DNA from 3 places in the Paenibacillus sp. SN-8-1 genome. Region 1 is predicted to be linked to each of the others. Evidence: riboswitches for the same ligand, from Rfam matches in the RefSeq annotation. Region 1 holds a riboswitch; each other region holds the start of a gene.
What was found. A riboswitch is a leader RNA that binds a small molecule or an ion and turns the genes downstream of it on or off. The one in region 1 is predicted to bind cyclic di-GMP.
Positions count from the first base shown of each region.

Region 2: it holds a riboswitch for cyclic di-GMP, as region 1 does, so the genes downstream of both, ACRRNK_RS15310 (methyl-accepting chemotaxis protein) here and sda (sporulation histidine kinase inhibitor Sda) in region 1, are expected to answer to the same signal.
Region 3: it holds a riboswitch for cyclic di-GMP, as region 1 does, so the genes downstream of both, ACRRNK_RS20885 (ketoacyl-ACP synthase III) here and sda (sporulation histidine kinase inhibitor Sda) in region 1, are expected to answer to the same signal.

Region 1 covers NZ_CP194782.1:3,587,193-3,594,030, reverse strand. Annotated here, with positions in the region: gene ACRRNK_RS17610 (family 43 glycosylhydrolase) at 1-1,564, shown strand, start outside; gene asd (archaetidylserine decarboxylase) at 1,621-2,409, opposite strand; gene ACRRNK_RS17600 (PH domain-containing protein) at 2,735-3,157, shown strand; gene sda (sporulation histidine kinase inhibitor Sda) at 3,149-3,313, opposite strand; cyclic di-GMP riboswitch class I at 3,350-3,428, opposite strand; gene ACRRNK_RS17590 (VOC family protein) at 3,635-4,306, shown strand; gene ACRRNK_RS17585 (YheC/YheD family protein) at 4,427-5,515, opposite strand; gene ACRRNK_RS17580 (glycosyltransferase family 4 protein) at 5,702-6,838, shown strand, end outside.
Region 2 covers NZ_CP194782.1:3,163,239-3,170,076, forward strand. Annotated here, with positions in the region: gene ACRRNK_RS15295 (glycoside hydrolase family 32 protein) at 1-1,439, opposite strand, end outside; gene ACRRNK_RS15300 (LacI family DNA-binding transcriptional regulator) at 1,668-2,645, opposite strand; gene ACRRNK_RS15305 (prolipoprotein diacylglyceryl transferase) at 2,907-3,677, opposite strand; cyclic di-GMP riboswitch class I at 4,050-4,135, shown strand; gene ACRRNK_RS15310 (methyl-accepting chemotaxis protein) at 4,299-6,026, shown strand; gene ACRRNK_RS15315 (SDR family NAD(P)-dependent oxidoreductase) at 6,046-6,798, shown strand.
Region 3 covers NZ_CP194782.1:4,262,628-4,269,465, reverse strand. Annotated here, with positions in the region: gene ACRRNK_RS20900 (hypothetical protein) at 1-219, opposite strand, end outside; gene ACRRNK_RS20895 (hypothetical protein) at 347-943, shown strand; gene ACRRNK_RS20890 (3-ketoacyl-ACP reductase) at 1,399-2,118, opposite strand; cyclic di-GMP riboswitch class I at 2,316-2,397, shown strand; gene ACRRNK_RS20885 (ketoacyl-ACP synthase III) at 2,500-3,492, shown strand; gene ACRRNK_RS20880 (hypothetical protein) at 3,529-3,885, shown strand; gene ACRRNK_RS20875 (hypothetical protein) at 4,015-4,176, opposite strand; gene ACRRNK_RS20870 (DUF1641 domain-containing protein) at 4,544-5,002, shown strand; gene ACRRNK_RS20865 (NAD(P)/FAD-dependent oxidoreductase) at 5,037-6,218, shown strand; gene ACRRNK_RS20860 (hypothetical protein) at 6,469-6,838, shown strand, end outside.

The sequences.
Region 1 (6,838 bases):
TCCTTTCCTGGACGCTGACGGGAATGACATGCTTCAAGCGAAGGCGAATCCAAGTCTGCCGCTCTTTGATGACAGATCGGTTGAACCTTACGGGGTCAAGCTGATGGGGAATTACCTGTTCAAACGAGACCTCGGCGATCCTGGACAGGGAATAGGTACCGGCTATGTCTCACCGGGGCATAATTCGGCCTATTATGACAGCAAGACGGGGAAGTACTACCTGATCTTTCACTCGCGATTCCCCAGCAGAGGAGAGGAGCACGAGATTCGCGTCCATGAAATGTATATGAATGCGAACGGTTGGCCGGTAGTAGCCCCGTATCGGTATGCTGGAGATGTGAGCGATAAGATGACCGCGAAGCCAATCAACAAGAATGATATCGCGGGGGAATACAAGTTTATCAATCATGGAAAAGAGATCACCTCGGTAATTAAGGAATCGGTCTCCATTGTACTGGATAAGAAAGGTGGAATTACCGGTGATGTCACCGGCAAATGGAAGATAACCGGCAGCAATAAGGCAGAAATTACGGTAGACGGAGTTCAATACAGTGGTGTATTTACCTATCAGTGGAATCCGGATAATCAGCAGAATGTGCTCACTTTCAGCGCTCTATCGAACAAGGGGGAGTCGATCTGGGGCAGCCGGATCATGAACCGGAGTGACAAGCAAATTGTAGAGGCTGTACAAAAGGATCTTAATCTGGGTGATACCAGCGGCATCTATAATGATCTTGCTCTTCCTGTATCAGGGGCGGAAGGCTCCGTGATTTCCTGGACCTCCTCGGCTCCTGAGGTTGTATCCGCGAACGGGACTGTGAACCGCCCTGCTGCTGGATCCGGGAATGCCACGGTCACCTTGAAGGCTGTTATAACCAAAGGCAAGGCAAGGGAAGTGAAAAACGTGCAGGTAGTGGTGCTTCAGCAAAGTAAAGGTCCGCTGGTAGCCAGTTATTCCTTGGACGAAGATAAGGGCAGTCTCATTCAGGACAGCTCCCCAAATCATTATCAGGGTAAGCTGAACGGTGGAGTAAGCTGGGATGCACAGAGTGTGAATGAGGCAAGGGGCGGTTCCCTTAACTTTGGCGGTAAGGACGGTTATGTTCAGCTGTCTGGCGCTCTTGCCGACGCAGAGGATTTTACCTTCGCCGCATGGGTGAATTGGGCGGGAGGAAGTGACTGGCAGCGTATTTTCGATATCGGAAATGGGATGAATTCCTTCATGTTCCTTACTCCGTCGCAATACAGCGGCGTTCTTCAATTCACCATTCATGAGCAGGGCATCGATCAGAGCCTGCTGTCAGCCACGCCCCTACCCAAGAATGAATGGAGTCATGTGGCGGTGACCCTGGAGGGTAATACAGGCAAGCTGTATGTGAACGGCAAGCTCGTGGCCACGAATACGGGTATGAGCTTTAACCCTAAGGAGCTAAAGGCAGTGGAAGCCTATCTCGGTAAAAGCCGGTTTGCGGCGGATGCTTACTTCGGAGGACGTCTGGATGATATTCAGTTCTATAACAAGGCCCTGACTGAGCAGGAGATCAGTACATTGTCTGAGAAATAAAAAAGAAATGAGCAGTCTCTTCTGAGGCTGCTCATTGTGCTTCTATATTCGGTTCTCTAATTCCGGTAGAATCTTCCCAGCAATGTGCCCAGCTTCACGGGAGTGCCGATGGCCAGATCAGGCAAAGGCTCGAAGGTTCCATTCTCCGTCAACAGGACAACCGTGGATCCAAATTCGAAATAAGCCATGTCATCTCCACGATTCCAGGAGCTGGCGGTGTCGTCTGTATATTTGATGCTGCTGACATTCATGGCCCCGACCTTAACAACGGCCACCTCACCCAGTTCATGGGAGATGTAGGTAATCAGCCGTTCATTCCGGCTCAGAACGCCCTTCATATGGGTCAGTCCAAAATCATTGACCGGATATACCCGGCCTTTCAGGTGCTCGCTCTCTACTTTCTGTCCCGTAACCGGAGCATGAATACGATGATAGTTAGTCGGGCTCAGATAGAGAACGAAGAAGTACCCATTCTTATAGGTCTCCATATGCGGAGAATGGCCCAGAAGCTCAGCCAGTGAATAGTCTTGGCCCTTAACGCCTGGGATTAGGCCTGCATTGACAGGTCCCATACCGGTAATCAGGCCATCCACGGGACTGATCAGGGCATCTGGAGCATCAGGAATCGGACGCATCCCCGCTTTCAGGCGGCGGGAGAAGAATTCATTCAGGGATCGGTATTCACTAATATCTTTCTCCGCTTCGTGCAGCGGAATATTGTAGGTTTTCGCAAATGTGGGAATGATGTGACGGCTGAATCCGGAATGGGAAAAGTGTCCCATGATTTGAGAGATCCATTTCCGGGAGGAAAGCTCGGTCATCAGCCTCATCACTTTTTTTGCCATGGGGGCATCCTCCTTACAAACAGATAAGACAAAGCTTATATTGACATAGAACCTGCTTGAAATCAACCTATAACCCGTATTTTGATCCAGAGATACTTGAATACCATATGGAAAATAGTGTATGTTGGGGGCGGGGAATTTCTTAAGTTCAACTTATATAGCAGGTGAGAGAAGAAGACTTGAAATCGTGGAAATAGCATTGGGGTTAACTTAGAGGTGTATAAATTTAAATTTCAGAACATGGAAGACGCAGGTGAGGCAGGGGGAAACAAAGCCAAGGAGTTGGCAGCTTCAGCATCTGCTATTGCTAAGGAGGACCTTGTATATGAAATTTCAGACCCGAAGAGATCCCTTTCTATCTATCGTCATTTGGTCCAGTATTATCATCCTCATTGGCAGTGCCCTGTCTCCTGCATTTGTAGGAGGATTGAGCCTGATTGGCGGAGTCTTACTGTTCCTGCTCTGTATTTCGGTGGCGGGATTAATAGCTTGGTTATGGATATCTACGTACTACATCATTGGTGAGAACGATTTGTTTATACGTACCGGCCCAGCTACCAAATCAATTCCTCTCGGAAGTATTAGTATAGCCAAGCCTATTCGCTCAAGGGCGGCCAGTACAGCAACTTCAATTCACCGTATTGAAATTCGTTATGACAAATATGAGTATATCCAAATCTCTCCCTTGGATCAGGAAATTTTTCTGAGAGAACTCAAGCAGCGGTGTCCGCACTTGCAATTAAAGTGATGTGGATGGATCGCTTTCTTTGCGCGTATTTCTTCGTTCAATCTCCTCTTCAAGCAGTTGAAGGAACTCTTGATTCAGCCCAAGCCTAAGAGCATTTTGGTATGCTTTAATTAAGGTTTCATAGCTCATTTGTGATAGACCCAGTTCATTGATCATACAGCAAATTCTCCTTTTAGTAAGGTAATTGCTGTTTTCGGCAACCCAGCCGCCACTTTAGTTCTGGCCTGTGGCTTTGCGTCCTTACCTCTCAGTAAGTTTGCGTTTTCGAACAGACATTATTTTATATAGTTTATCGGATTTGGACAGCAAAATATTGAGAATTAGGAACTATGATAAGAATACTAAAATTCAGTCAGTTCCAGAGAGATCATGTAGGCTGTCTGTTGTACATTTCAGTTCGGATATGAGTCTACAGTGCATATGGATCCAGAAGACTATGATCAAGATAGAAAAAATAGAGAAAACGGAGGTACAGTCATGCGAATTAGAGAGGTGAAGCTGCTGACTGGTTCGATCGAAGCCGTTAGATCATTTTATCATGAAGTGCTTGAACAGGCGGTTCTACAAGAATCGGAGGATGTCATCTCGCTGAAGATAGGCGAGTCGATACTTACTTTTACACGTTCCGATCAAAGCGAGTCTCCGTACTATCATTTTGCGTTTAACATTCCTGAGCGGAAATGTGAGCAGGCGCTGAACTGGTTGAAGCAAAAGGGGATATCCGTTCATTCGGCCAATGGGCATGAGATAGAGCATAGCGAGAGTTGGAATTCCGATTCGATTTACTTCTATGATTCTGTGGGGAATATCGTTGAATTCATCGCCAGGCATGATTTAAAGGATGAGGATGCGACCCTTTTTACAGCTGCGGATATTAAGAATATAAGCGAAATAGGTCTTCCCGCTCAAGATGTAATAGCGGTAAGCGAAGTCCTAAGAGATAAGTATGATCTTCAGGTGTATAAGTCGTCAGGGCCGACATTCACTCCATTGGGTGACGAAGAAGGGCTGTTCATCCTTGCGGCTGTGGGGAGAATCTGGTTCGCTTCGGATAAGGCTGCAAAGTATTTTCCAGTTACCATTGATATTTCTGATGGCAGAACAGGAAATGAATTCATAATTGACGAAGGTTATGTCATCAAGTCCTGATTAATGTGGATTCAAGACACAGATATACATGATAAAAAGACGTGCAGTCCCTTTAAGGGCTCACGTCTTTTTTGTTGCCGAGCATAATATTCCTGTGAGGACAAGGCACCGAATAATCATTCATTCCCGGCGGTTATACAAATACCAGGCGAAAGCCATAGGTTCACGATAGGATGCCTTCCAGGTATCGTTCATTCCGGCCTTGCTGAAGCCGTACCGCTGATCACGTCCGTTGCATTCGATGAAATAGATTCTGCCATCCTCAGTTACTCCAATATCGAGACCGAGATCGGCAAGAAGCGGAAGCTTCAGAGATAAGTAACCAGCTATGGTTAAGGATAAATGCTCCACTTGATCTATAACTAGAGAGGCTTGGGAAGAGGTCATGACCTCGGAAAGAAGCTCAGGTACGGGGCAAGCTTTCCCACCTCCCGCAAGATTCGAGATGAACATACCAGGCGGAGACTTTTTGGCGAACATGCCGGTTACAGCCCAATCCCCTGTCATTCCCCGCTGTACTGAAACACGAAAGTCGAAGGAGCGGCCTTTGCTTTCGGCGAGAGGAATCCGTTCCTGAATTAGATAGGGAACCTGGAGCAGATATTGTTGTACATAAGAAGGAAGCTCGCCTCTCCTAAGCTTGTGCTGAATCCATGTTGGCTTACGTATAGATGAGGGATAAGTGATTCTCCACCCGGACTTTTCACGATGTAATCGCATGATCCCTCTTCCGACTGTACCCCGGCATGGCTTAAGAATCAGATCGTCATGAATTTCCATGAAGCGGCGAAGGGCTGGGTAGGAGAACACGGCTGTATCGGGCAGGCTGCTTCTAAGGAAGGGGTCGGCTGACAGCAGACGGTGTATGACATCTTTGCCATAACGATTATTCACGTTGAATACATCTATGCCTTTGGAGATGAGGGCCTCGATTTTCCGCTGGGCGGAAATTTCCTGAAATATAGCGCGGTTATGAATGACATCAGGTATGGGCATGGACACCTGCTCATATTGATGGTTTTGATAAATGTAGGCAGCTGTTCGGCCCTTGCGGATATTGATATCGCCGATATGGATAAACACAGGGATCAAGCCGAATTCTGCTGCCGCTTTTTCATAGTTCGAGAGTGATTCCTGTCCGGTTTTTCGCCTAGGTACCCCGCGGTACATCGCAGCATTAAGCAGAATACCCACATATCTATAGCTCATGCCCGGTCCTCCTCTTCATCTTCGGTGATTCCCTGTTCGAATAGTGTCTTATGTCAGTCTATGTATAGACTCTTAAAAGGAGTGGACGACTGTGCCGCGACAGAAGCCTGTTTTGGGACTGTGTCACACCTGCTCACTTCTCCCAATATATTGAGAATGTGAAACCGGATAGGGGAGGGACTTAAGTTGTCAGTTCAGCAAAAGGTGGCCGTAATTACGCCGGGGGTATTTGTCATTCCTTCAGGGCGAAGCAGTTCCGTAGAGCGCGTCATTGAGAAGACGATGCCCCTTGTACCCGATGGGTTCGATATACGGGTATTCAGCAGATCGGGAGGCCACCTGCCGGCCAAGGGCATGCTCGGGACAGTGCCCTGCTACCGTATTCCAGGAGGTGCCGCATATTTGCCCGGCATTCTGCGTCATCTGAAGAACTGGATGCCGGACACGGCCGATGTGCATAACCGCCCTGCAATTGCTTATGGGCTGAAGAGGCATTTGCCTCATATCCGGGTTAATCTTACACTTCACTCCACGACCTTTATCAGCCCATCTTGTCTTCCAGAGAGCAAGGCGCGTCTGATGCTGGGGAGTGTAGACGGAATTATTGTGAACAGCTGGTATCTGCGTGAGGAGGTTCTGCGCCGATTCCCTAAGCTGAGAACTCCGTTGCATGTTAATCCGCTGGGTGTCAGTCTGGAAGACTTCACCCCGCGCTGGACACCTGCTGGTGAGGCGCAAAGACGTGCTAGGTTATCCGATTATGGCTGGGAGAACCGTAAAATCATCCTTTTTGTTGGCCGCCTGCTTCACGGAAAGGGAATTCACCGGCTGCTGGCAGCGCTGCCAGGAATTGTGGATCAGGAGAAGAGCGCACTTGCCCTCATAGTAGGAAGTGCCTTCTACGGAGTGAACCGTGATACGGCTTATGTGAGAAGCTTGAGGAAGCTGGCTGAGCCGATGAGCGGGCATGTCTCGTTCCTTTCTTATGTACCTTATCCGCATGTCGCAGATTTATATAATCTGGCTGATGTTGTGGTTGTTCCGTCCCTTGAGGATGAGGCCTTCGGCTTGGTCAATCTGGAAGCCATGGCTTCGGCGGTACCGGTTATTGCTTCAGAGATAGGGGGGATCCCTGAAATTGTACAGCATGAGAAATCGGGTATACTGCTGCCTAAGGGATGTGCGAATGAAGCTCTTGCGGAAAGTGTCCTGCGTATACTTGGAGATGAACAGCTGAAACAAAGGCTCGGGCTGGCGGGAAGAGAACTCGCCAGAAGCGAGTTCAGATGGCAGCATTGCGCGGTGCGGTGGGCAGATCTGATG
Region 2 (6,838 bases), 420 kb from region 1:
AGCTTGGCTGTTCCTTTGGCGAACGCCTGAATCCCCAGCGACTGTGGTCCAGGATAGATACGTGCCGTAACTACGTGTTCACCATCGCCAATGAAGACTTCCACTGAAGATTTATCTACAAAAATCCGAAGCTTGAGATGCCCATTATCTAGCCGGACGTGAACCCGGCGCTCACCGCCAGGACCGAGACCGGATTTATCTCTATTTAAGGTGAACAATCCTTCTTCAGGTCGATAAGATAAAATCGTCTCCTCGTCGCTTCCAACCCGGAGCTTCAACCCAAATTCCTCAGCGCTGCCTGCCTCAAAATCTGTCTGAAGCTCATAACTGTCGCCAGAGCTTTGAATGTCTATAACCTGATCAAGAACAACGTCATGAATTTCATAAAGATTACTCCGATATTTCTCTATTTCTTCAACAGGACTGAACAGAATGCGATTCCCATCTAACTCTATCTTTCGAGGCAGACTCATGGCACCTGCCCATTCATGTCCCTGCTGCGTAGGCATACCGGCCTCCCACATGTCCATCCATCCGATAATGATTCTTCGCCCCTGGTCATCCAGTGTAGATTGAGGCGCATAGAAATCGAATCCGTGATCGACTTGGGCAAAAGCTTCGCTATGGAACTTACCCATCTCTGAATCGAATTCTCCCACACAATACATGGTCGAGTGAAGATTACGGAACTGTTCTCCCTGGGCTGGCATCCGCTGCGGGGAGAGCATGAAGATGTCTTTATTTCCGAGTGGGAACAAGTCCGGACACTCCCAGTTATCGCCGAAGCGTCCATCACTCGATGCAAGCACATTTACAAAAGTCCATTGCTTCAGATCATCAGACCGATATAAAAGAACAAGTCCATTTCCCTTTGCATCATTTGAACCGAGAACCACATAATATTGCCCGTTCTTCATAAATACTTTCGGGTCACGAAAGTCCTTTTGGCTTACATCAGGTGGAATCTCTTTGTATCCAATAACAGGGTTGCCCTGCCATTTCTCAAAGGTCACTCCATCGTCAGATACAGCAAGCCCTTGAGACTGTTTGTAATCCTGATCCTTGTCAGGTCCTGTGACCACATGTCCCGTATACAAAAGCATCAGTTGGCCATCTTTCTCGATAGCACTACCGGAAAAACAGCCATCCCGATCAAATTCCCCGTCCGGAGCCAGAGCTATCGGGAGATATTCCCACTTAATCAGGTCCGTACTGATTGCATGTCCCCAATGCATGGGTCCCCATATAGGCTTGTAGGGATAGTGCTGATAAAACAGATGGTACTGTCCTCTATATTGAACAAATCCATTAGGATCATTCATCCAACCGTATTCTGCCATCAAATGATAGTTCAATCTGTAGTCTGTTCGAAGCGAATGCTTGGAAGCCTTTATGAACTGGTCTGCCTTATCTTTGGTATATTCTCTCTTATGAATAATAAGTCATCCTCCTTACCATGTGCCAAGGGTTGACTAAACTTGCCCAGGCCCTAAATCAGCGAATAAAGAAGGAGATGCCGCTCCTTCCGACCAAATAAACCGTTTACATTTCGAATTATATGTCAATCCATTGACATACGTCAATTGGGAGCCATATTCATCAGTAGAACCATATGAAATGACACACCCACCCTATCAAAGAGTGAGTGTGTCATTAGTTGTTCTTATTCAAGTTGTAGACCGCTCTATCAATTCCACGGGGAGCACATGCTCTGGATTGATGACTTCGCCATCTAACTGCTTTTGAATTAATTCTACGGCCAAGCGTCCGATGGCCTCAATCGGTTGCTTGATTGTAGTAATCCCGGGGATAAACCAGGCTGCCATATCAACGTCATCATAACCAACTATACGAACGTCTTGAGGCACTTTCTTCCCTTTGCCCAGACATTCTCTTACAGCAAACGCGGCGATTATATCACTGCTGGCAAAAATACCGTCCACATCAGGATATTCCTCAAGCATCCTTTGGATGATCTGTTCGTATTGCTGTTGATCAAATACGTTCATATCCGTCTGAATTGTAATGTGCTGCACGCCATGCTTCTCTGCCGTATCCTTGAAACCGTCGTTCCGGTAATTCGAATGCATCAGAAGCTTAAGATTACCGCAAATATGTACAATTGTCCGGCATCCTTTACTAATCAGCAGTTCAGTGGCAAGCACTCCACCCTGGTAATTGTCCGAGGAAATGAACGGAATGTCGTTGTCTATCTGCCGGTCAAAGGTAACTATAGCTGAATTAAGATTTCGGTATTCCTCTATCTCAAGAGTATGACTACCCATAATAATTCCATCAACCCTATTGCGTTTTAACATGGCGATGTAATCTTTTTCTTTCATAGGGTCCATATGTGAGTTACAGAGCAGCACCTTCCAACCGTTCTGGTATGCGTAATATTCTATATGGTTCGTAAGTTCACTAAAAAAAGGGTGAGATACACTCGGAATGATAAGTCCAATTAAATTTGATTGCTTACGTAAAAGAGATCGGGCAATCTCATTAGGCTGATAATTGAGCTCTTCCATTGTCTTGAATACCTTTGACCTTGTAGCTTCACTAATGTATCCCCGATTGTTAAGAACACGGGATACCGTGGTAACAGACACACCTGCTTTTAGAGCAACATCATTAATTGTCGACATAACTACCCCTACCTCTTATTCTACCGACTTATTTCCACCAAATATACTCGATCCTTTATAGTAAAACAAGCCGCTCGATAGTTCTGTTAGTTCCTATCATAGTCAGGCTCAATAAGCAACAAAGGTGACCCTGGTAATGTCAATTATCGGCGAACTGTATTCTTTGTACTCCTGGTTGAGCATGTTCACGCAAATATAAGCCTCCTGTCCATCGCAGACAAGAGGCTTATCGTTTCGGATAAAGAAGATGACTTAATCCGTTTATACTTTTTTGCCAGTCAACCGATTCTGGTATCGGGAAAAGACTACAACGAGGCAGGTTACTAGAACAAGCATGAGTGCGATGAATTGTGAGGTCGATAGCACTCCGATTTGACCACGGATGATATCCCCTCTGTAAAACTCAATAACAAATCTGCCCAGACTATAAAGAATTAAATATGCGGCGGCAACGAGTCCGTCTTTTTGGGTTCTTTTGGACAAAAGAATTAAAACTAGGCAGAGGGCGAAGCTAAACACGCTCTCCATAATTTGCGTAGGTATCAGTTCAACACCATTTGGGGCGAGCTCGGAGTGGTGGAATGTAATCCCAAACCAGCCGTGTGTTTCTTCGCCATAACAGCAGCCTGCGAGCAGACAGCCGATTCTTCCGAACCCCTGCGCTAACGCAACCGAAGGCAAAAAAAGGTCCAGGTGCTTCAGGAAATTAATTCTCTTGATTCTGCAATACACTAGACCGGCCCCAATTCCGCCGATGATTCCGCCGTACACAACAAATCCATTCGAAAGATTCAGTAGAATGCCCGGGTCACTCTTAATATTTTGGAATTGGGTTATCCAGTACAATAATTTTGCTCCAATAAAACCGCCCGCCAGGCTCCAACCGGTCAGAGAGAAAACATGGGACAGGTTGAACTGGCGTTTTCTTCCTCGGTATTCAACGAGCTGGTAAGCTAACAAAACACCAATCGCGATCATTAATCCATACCCGTAAATGGTTACTGGCCCAATCTTGAACAGCTCGTTATACATGTTATTCTCCTCAGGAAAGATATTGTATTTATAAAAGTTTATTCATACTAGAAAGTCTAGTATGTAAGGATATTAATGTCAATTAATTCCACTGCATTCTTTGCTATCTCAGACCAACTGCTGGTGAAACTCGATAAAGCGGTTAGTGATATCGTGAAGCAGTAATTTTCAAGAAGCTGCCTATTCCATTATCCGGAAGACTGCTTTAGGCCATAGTTTTAACTTAGTGGGTGGGAATGCCTTCCATAGGAACTCCCACTCATTTTTTTGGAAAAAGGCCTTTATTTAGGAATGTAAGCCTTATTTTATGTGTCAAAATTGTAAGAATCGTAGATTATTTTGTCTGATTTTGGTACATTGGTTGTGCTTCTTTAGTTGCAAAGGCAAACTCGGGGAAACCCGAGGACGCAAAGCCACGTGCCTAATGGATCCCATCCTATGGTAGACAGGCCGCCAGTCATCATTGTTCTCAGATCGAAGAATGAATTACGAGCGCTGTCTATTTAGGCAGACGCTCTTTTTATTTTGAACAAGCAGGAGGGTTGATAACAAGCACAACGATTACCGGTTACCGAAGACACTCTATAAGTGAAGAGACACCATGTTAAAGGAGAATAAATTGTGAATAGGGTAAAAAATCTGTCTTTAAAGTATAAAGTTTCACTCATTGTTATTATCGTTGTTGTGCTTATTTTCACGGCCGTCTCCTATATCAGCCTGAGCATTCTGAAATCAAATTTGTCCAATGACTTAAAAAGAGAGCTGCTTAGCGTTGGCTCCCTGACAAGCATGCAGGTCGACTCGCAGCAGGTAAGCCGTCTGATCAGCAAGAACGGACCCGGAAATCCGGACTTCACCAGTCTGCAGAAGCAGCTGGATCAGATCCAGAAGGATCAAGGAATTATGAGCTGGAGTTATATCTGGAGTCTGAAGGACGACAAGGTTACCACTCAGGCCTACACCTCTAATTTGAATGAGATTTACAAGCCTGGCGCCCCGTTTGACGATCTTGCCCCGATTCACCTTGAAGCGGCGAAAAAGGTCTATGATACGGGGGAGTCCCAGGTGACTGATATTTTTGATGACCCTTTTGGCACGTGGAGAACTGTATTCTCTCCTATTAAGCTGGATGGGAAAGTCATTGCAGTCATCGGGATCGACTACTCCGCTGATTATATTAACAAGCTGTCGGGCGAAGCTCGCAACCAGCAGCTGATCATTACCCTAATCGGTCTCCTTATTATTGCGCTGGTGATCTACTTTATTATTAACATGATCCTCAAGCCGCTGAAATCGATTGTTCATGTATCTAATCGGATCGCTGAAGGGGATCTCAGCAGTGAACAACTTAGTTACAGGGCAAATGATGAGATTGGACAGCTTAACCTGGCGGTTGCCAAAATGCAGACCAACCTGCGTGCTCTGATTCTAAACATTCAGGAGTCCTCCGAACATGTAGCTTCATCCTCCGAGCAGCTGACCGCAAGCTCCCAGGATACCGAGACTTATTCGGTCAAAGTCAATACAGATATGGCTGAGGTTGCCGAGAAAACCCAGATTACGTCCAAAATCACAGACGAAACTGTCACTGTTCTTGAAGAGACCGCTATCGGCATTCAACGGATCGCTGAATCCACCTCGGCCGCCTCGGAGGAATCCGAGCAGATGGCTCTAAGCGCCCAGAGCGGGCAGGAGTCGGTTCAAAAGCTGCAGAATCAGATGGACAAGATTACGGATTCAGTCACCCGAATTGCAGATGTGATTCATGTGCTTAATTCTCAGATCGGTGAAATCAACGAAATGACGCGGCTGATTACTGATGTAGCCGAGCAGACCAACCTACTGTCCCTTAATGCCTCTATTGAGGCTGCACGCGCCGGAGAGCATGGACGCGGCTTTGCGGTGGTGGCATCAGAAATCCGGAAGCTTGCCGAGAGCACAGGACGCTCAGCCAGCACCATTGCCGAGCATTTGTCGAGCATTACACGCAGCACAGCGGAATCCCAGGTCATCGCCCAGGAAGGACAGCAGGACGTTCGCCACGGCGTTACCCTGATGGAGGAAGCCGCTCGTGCATTCAGAGAGATTCAAGAGTCGACTAAGAATGTGGCTATGCAGATGCAGGAAATTTCTGCTTCTTCGGAGGAAATCTCCGCTTCCTCACAAGAGGTAACTGCTTCGGTAACCGAGCTTCGTTCGGCATCCGGGGATATTGCAGTCAAATCCGATCAGGTATCCTATGCCTCAAGTCAGCAGCTGCAATTTATCAAGGAAGTGGCTAAAGCCACGGAATCTTTAAGTGAGACTTCGCAATCCCTGCAGGAATTGATCAAAACCTTTAAAGTCTAACAGACAGGAGCGATACTACATGAGTTTTACAGGATTACAAGGCAAATCAGCGCTGATTACCGGCGCAAGCAAGGGTATAGGCAGAGCTGTGGCCCTAGAGTTCGCCAAAGCAGGCACGAACGTGATGATCAACTATATCGGCGAGGATACCGAAGCGTTGGCCGTGAAGAAGGAAGCCGAGAGCTATGGAGTGAAAGCAGAAATCTTCAATGCTGACGTAAGCGACTCTACTCAGGTTCAGAGCATGTTCACTGCCTTTGATCAGCTGTTTGGCCGGCTTGACATTCTGGTCAATAATGCAGGAATTGCCCATGCCGTAACCGTTAGAGAAATGACGGACGAGCAGTGGGACCGGATGATTAAGGTTCATCTGTATGGCACATTCTACAACGCCCGTGAGGCGGCACGCCGGATGTGGGACACCAAGGCAGGCAAGATTATCAACATCTCCTCTGATCTCGCCAGTCTTGGCTGTGAAGAATTCACTCACTATTCTGCCGCCAAGGGCGGAATCAGCGCATTCACCAAAGCGCTTGCCCGTGAGCTTGCTCCTCATGTCAATGTCAATTCCGTAGCGCCAGGCGGCACCTTTACAGACATCCTCGCCGATTTCGGAGAGGGCTACGAGGAAGAAGAAGCCGCGAAATATCCGCTCAAACGGCTCGCTCAGCCTCAAGAGATTGCCAAGTCCGTTCTGTTCCTGGCATCAGATGATGCCAATTTCTATACTGGCCAGATTCTTGGACCTAACGGCGGCAGCGTAATGAACTAGATCAACCAGACAATTTACATGGCTCACACAGGAGGAACAT
Region 3 (6,838 bases), 680 kb from region 1:
CTTTTGGCTATAATATGACCTCTTAGTTAAGAGCCGCTGATCAGCGGCTCTTTTGTTCTTTGCAGCGGATTCTTTGTCCAATCCGCAGTCTATACTAAGACACGGGCAGGTAAGCTTAGGTGCGGCGAGAACGAACTCCGCCACATCCTTAAGCTGGATCATTCGGTCTTCATCGCCAGTCTTGAGTCCGGCATTAGGGCGGTAATGTGAATGTTGCATTTATGAACCTCCTGTGCCAAGCCATTCGGCATGCGGGGCTACCTCTTAATAAGTAGTATAATGTAATCATATCCTAATGTTGGATACAGATTCATGTTGAGCTTTCTTGATAAAGAGGGAGGTTATTTTGATCCATAAAAGAGAAGTTTTTAGTGGTACTGTTGTTCTATTAGTCGTACTTATCTTTACATCTGTATGGTTAACCAGAAGCAGATCGGTATTGTATATACAACCAGATGATATTGTGGTTCAAGCTTATCTCCAAAATGTAGATCCCAACTCGAAGCTGCCCGACACCGATATACCAACCGAGACGTTCTACAAACAGGTTATCCAGATGAAAATTGATAATGAAAAGAAAACCCCGCTGGCTAACGATAATTACACGATCAGAGTATATCCGATTTTTGCCTATTCCCCACTTAGATCAGGAGTGCATGTATCTGGCAATCCAGATGACTTTTCTATCGGCAGCAGCTCAGCGAGTCTGGCCCTTGTTAAGAAGGAGGTGGAGAAAACCGGATTTGCTGGTCAGTGGGATTTAATTAAGAAAGCCATGGGCTTTGCCTACTTGAAGGCCAGCTATCCGATTACACCCATGTATTTCACTCCGAAAGATGCGCCTCTGGCGAGTCCGGACAATACTTTTATCGTAATGACTTATATGCAGGATTCAGGGGGCCTTAGTTGGTCGAAAAGAATTCCGCTGACGGTTCAGAAATAGGCATGACCGCTTAAGAAGTCATCTATATAAGCAGGAGACACAAACAAAGACCGTATCCATAAAAAGGAACGGTCTGATATAATAGGCGTGTACAACACGCCTTGAGTGGGTGCGTCTTCCTCTGGAAAGGAGGTGAGGCGTATGAACTTCTCTTTTGCAGATGTCATTGGGTTTGCTGCGTTTATTATCGCGCTGCTGACATACATCGAACGAAAAAAGAAGTAACCTGCTCCAGGTCGGCAAACCGTGCAGGTCACTTCTTCCGCTTATAACTTCTTAACTGTGGAGGAGTAACCCCACTCAAGTTGTTGTACAGGGGACTGGTCGCCACCGGTCCCTTATTTCATAGTATCTTACGTCTGTTATCTTTATACCCATATTACTACACGGTGTTAGCATTGACAATGAGACAACCGAATATTTCACAGTTCTATTAGGTAGAACCAGATCAATTTTTATTGCGGATTAGTCGTCCAAATCCCGGCAGTCTTCAGGAAGACGCGGGCAGGGAGCTTCAGCGCGGCGAGAACGAGATCTGCCACATCCTCAGGCTGCATCATCCGGTCTTCATCGCCGATCTTGAGTCCGGCATTCGAGGCCAGGTCGGTGTTGACCGTGCTCGGCGTCAGGGCGGTGACGCGGATGTTGTGCTTGCGAACCTCCTGTGCCAGCGACTCGGTCATGCCCATGAGGGCGAATTTGGAGGCACAGTAAGCTGAGCCTGTCGCGAAGCCGCGCTCACCCGCGGTAGAGGCCACGTTGATGATATCGCCGCTGTTTTGGGCAACCAGATCAGGCAGAACCGCACGGGTGACGTTATAAGTCCCCATCACGTTCACATCCAGGATTCTCTTCCACTCCTCCGGATCCATCTCCAGCAGGGTTCCGAACTTGGCGATCCCCGCATTGTTGATCAGGATATCCACGGATCCAAGCTCCTGCTTGATTTTGGCTGCGGAAGCTTCTGCCTCGGCAGAATTGGAGATATCCGCAGGGGCGATGCTGACCTTGATTCCATACTGGCTCCGCAGCTCCTGGGCGAGGTCTTTCAGATCCGATTCGGTTCTGGCAATCAGGCCAAGATTCACGCCTTCTTTAGCCAACGCGATGGCTACTGCTCGTCCGATCCCTTTTCCCGCACCTGTAATCAGGGCATTCTTCCCGGTAAGTTCCATCTTGAATCACTCCAGTCTATTCATTAGTTCACATCTATAATAATACCCTGAACACATGGGCTTTTACACTTTCCTGGATAGGAAGCGGATTAGGGTTAGAAAGTCTAGGGAAATTTTATGAAAATTACTAGGGTATTATTTACAATGCAGGAAGTTCGAACTATAATAGAATGGCGAAACAGGTCGAAAACTCTCTAACTTGAAAAAGGCAAACTTGCTGAAAGGCAAGGACGCAAAGCCACGGGTCTAAGGCATACGCTAAGACAGCCGGTTACCAGCAGGAGGATGAATACTAGGTTTATTACCTCAGGTCTACTCTTAGGAGTAGGCCTTTTGTCTGGCTTCAATAGGAGAGACCTGCTATAAAAGGAGGTCAATCACGTGCAGCAGGTTCACATCAAAGGAATTGCAACCTACCATCCACCTACGGCCTATGACAATGCTTATTTCGTCGAGCATTTTAACAAGATGGGCCTGGAATCGGAAGGTCTCATGAATCATCTTGGGAGAAAGACCAGATATCTGGTAAGCACCGAGGATGAGAATTCACTAACTATGGGGATAGCCGCAGCGAAGAAGCTGCTTACTGAATCGAAGGTAGGTGCGGAAGAGCTGGACATGGTGGTATTCGTATCTGACACACCTGAATACACCTACCCAAGCAACGCCTTGTTGATTCATAGAGAGATTGGGGCGGTCAATGCCCACATTGTCTATGATCTTAATACGAACTGCATCGGTATGCTCACAGCCATGGATCAGGTACGACAGTACCTTTCGGGGAACCGGTTCATCAAGCGTGCGCTCATTGTAGGCAGTGTGCATGTCAGCAATATTGCCCGTAAGGACGATACCGTAGTCTATCCGAATTTCTCGGATGGAGCGGCAGCGGTCATCTTGGAGAAGCAGGAGCTTCCGGGAGGCTTTCTGGACGCGAACTATAAGACGGACTCCAAGCTTGGGGATACGGTAACTTTCCCGGCTGTCGGCCTGTCCAAGATGTTCAGTGAAGGAGTTCAGGAATCGGATAAGAGACTTCGCTTCATTCCTCATGACGTCAGCTATTTCTCTGATGAGTGGAGAGATATGATCTCGGTCATGCTGGAACGAAACGGATTGGATGCCGCGGGTGTCAACCACTGGCTATTCTCCCAGTTCTCCCGTCCGGAGATCGAGGAGACGCTGGTGAAGATGAATGCGGGGCTGGACAAATATACATTTGTCGGAGAAAAATACGGTTATACCGGGGTAACGAGCCCGATCTTTGCGCTGGAGGAAGCGCTTGAAGCCGGCAAAATCTTACCTGGAGACAAGGTTGTCTTCTGCTCGGTAGGAATCGGTTACACCATGTCCGCACTTTTATATGAATTTTAACATATAGACTATATCTTGTTATGAAGGAGAAACATCATGTTTAAATTTGAGAAGAAGCAAGCCGAGAAGGCACTGGTTATTACAGTAGGGGGCTTTATGAAGCCTGATGAGGCCGAAGCGTTCCTGAAGGAATATGAGGAGAATGTGAATTCCATCCATCCATCCGAATACAATCTGATCATTGATTCCACAGATCTGTCTGTATCCAAGCAGGACATGCTGCCCGTGCTTGAGGGCTGCTTCAAGCTATATATGTCCAACGGATTCAAGAATATTCTGATGATCAATCCATCTTCCGTCATTGCCAAGAATCAAATGCAGAAGCTGGCCCAGTCGATCTCCTATACCGGAATATTTATGGATACGCTGGAAGAGGCATACGCCTATAACTAGACAGCACCAGCGGCCCTGCTCTGAGAAGAGAGGGCCGTTTATTTTTTGATCAAAATGTGTGCGGTACACGCATACCTTGCAGGGTTCAGGGAAACATAAAGTACCGGGTAAATATACAGGGTGCAATTTTTATTTTGGGCGTTTCTTGGTGAATTTGGAGGCCCCTGTAACAACGAAATAAATGCCCATTACAGTGAACAGGGATGCAACCAGTCGGTATTCATACAGAAACGGGACAAGCGTGAACAGTACAATGGCAAAAAGAAGGCGGAGTATAGCCTCTTGTTTCATAAAATTGTAACGCCTCCTTGAATTGATTTTTCCACATGTATCATGCACATTATGAACAAATTGTAGCATGTCTACGCCAATTTTCATTGCGATATTTAAAATATCGTGAAATTTCTTTTTCAGTTCTTTGACAAGTGGTGTAATATAGAAGTATAGAGTTCCGTTTCGGCCTGTTCAATTTTTCGGAAACGTTAAGAAATGGTCCCTTCCCTTATATAGGTCAATCAACTGACCTTTGGGAAAGTAAGGTCTTTCGCAGGTATTACGTAAATAACGGACTACTATACAGAGTGAACCTAGGACAGGTAACCTGATTCTTGTTCCAAAATTCACGCTGTATAATTCAATGTAAAGGAGGAAGTTCCAAATGTCACAAACTTCTAATCAACAAGAGACATCTGCTGCTGAGGAGGCAGTTGCTGCTCAAGCGGTATCTCCTGAAGCTGGCAGAGAATTGCTGGATCAGCTGATGAAGCCGGAGGTACAGCAATCCCTATTGGTGCTGGTAGACCAGCTGCCTAAGCTCACCGAAATGATGGGCGCTCTTACTACAGCTTATGACTTCGCACAAAGCATTGCCAAGGATCCAGTGTTCGTTAACGACTTGAAACACGGGTTCGCAGAATTCGCTACTCCGGTAGTGGGTAAAGTTAAGGGAGTTGCAGCTGCAGCAATCGAAGCTAATGAGCGCGCACAAGCCGATACTTCAACCATCGGCGTATTTGGTCTGCTCAAAATTCTTAAAGATCCGAATGTGCAAAAATCGCTTCGTTTCACCCAGGCTTTCCTGGACACGTTGAACGATCGTCAAAAAGGACAACGTTAATCTAAACTAACACAATTCAGAACGGAGGATGGATATGTCGAAGCAAATTTTGATTTTGGGCGGCGGCTACGGCGGATTGCTAAGCGCATTGACTGCACGTAAGTATCTTGATGCGAATGAAGCGAACATTACCGTAGTTAACCGTTACCCTACACACCAGATTATTACTGAACTTCACCGCCTTGCTGCAGGCAATCTTCATGAGAAAGCAGTAGCACTTCCGCTTGAGAAGCTGCTTAAAGGCAAAAATGTGAATTTGGTGATCGATACAGTTCAAACTATTAAGCCGGATGACAAGCAAGTTGTTCTTGGCAATGGAAATACCCTCAGATACGATGCGCTTGTTATCGCACTGGGCAGTGAGACTGCTTTCTTCGGAATTCCTGGACTTCAGGAGTACAGCTTCACTTTGAAATCTGTGGATGATGCGAACCGGGTTCGCGCTCACGTGGAAGAAAGACTTAACGCATACAAGCAGTCCAAGAACAAAGCGGATGCTACATTCGTAATTGGTGGCGGCGGCCTGACAGGTGTTGAGCTTGTTGGTGAATTCGCGGATGAGCTTCCTGAGATCTGCCGTCAAAAAGGTATCGATTTCAATGAAGTGTCCTTGTACTGTGTTGAAGCAGGTCCTTCGATTCTGGCAGGATTCCCGCCAGAGCTTGTGGAACGTGCGACAACTAGTCTTGAGAAGCGCGGTGTTCAGTTCGTAACTGGCGTGCCAATTACAGAAATGAAGCCGACATCCGTAATTCTAAAAGATGGACGTTCAATCGAAACTTCTACACTGGTATGGACAGGCGGCGTTCAAGGGAACTCCGTTGTTGCTAACTGTGGCATCGAAGTTAACCGCGGCCGTGCATCCGTTACCGAATCTCTGCAATCGACTTCCCACAAAGATGTATTCATCGCTGGGGACAGCGCGGTTGTCATTCCAAGCGAAGGCGCGCGTCCTTATCCGCCGACAGCTCAGCTGGCATGGCAAATGGGCGAAACCATCGGTTACAACCTGTCTGCTATGATCAAAGGCGCTCCATTTGAAGCGTTCAACCCTGTATTCTCCGGTACGCTTGGAAGCCTTGGTCGTAAAGACGGCATCGCGATGCTGGGTGCTAACCAGACCCGCCTGAAAGGAACTCCGGCTTCCTTGATGAAAGAAGCAAGTAACATCCGTTACTTGTCCCATATCCATGGCCTTTTTGCCCTGGCTTATTAATCCATTGTTTATCTCTTCAAGAAGAAGAGCACGCCCGCGTGTTCTTCTTTTTTTGTTGTTTTGGGACTGTAGTCCTTTTTTTGACCGATCATCCCTATATTAAAGAAATTCAGAAACGCAGCAGTATGATTTTTCCAACGTCTACGGGCTTTGTTTAGGCTGTACTTAGTGGTACATTAATGTGTAATAGTCATATGGAATGAATCAAAAATGAGGGGTGTTTTGTTCAATCCATATAGGAGGTATGATCATGTATTCTGGCAAACAAGATGACAATTTACATATAATGACGTATACACTCAATAGCGGCGTTAAAGGAACGGTTCCTCTCTCCGCTGCTCAAATCGGTGAGTGGCTGGACAGTTATAGAAGCAATACCAAGTTTGTAACTGAGATTGGCAAAGAATTCTTCGGACTAAATCCTGAATTGGTGGCGGATTTCAAGGTGCAGAATGTATTCTCCAGCTACCGGGAAGTGGTCCTTCCCAAGCAGCAGGAAGTCGTCTACAACAGACTTTCAGAGGAATTCAAGAAGAATTCGGTATGGATTCATATCGACTGTAAATGCGGTACGACGTATACAACGGAATCTCCTTATTACCGGACCAAATGGTACTGTA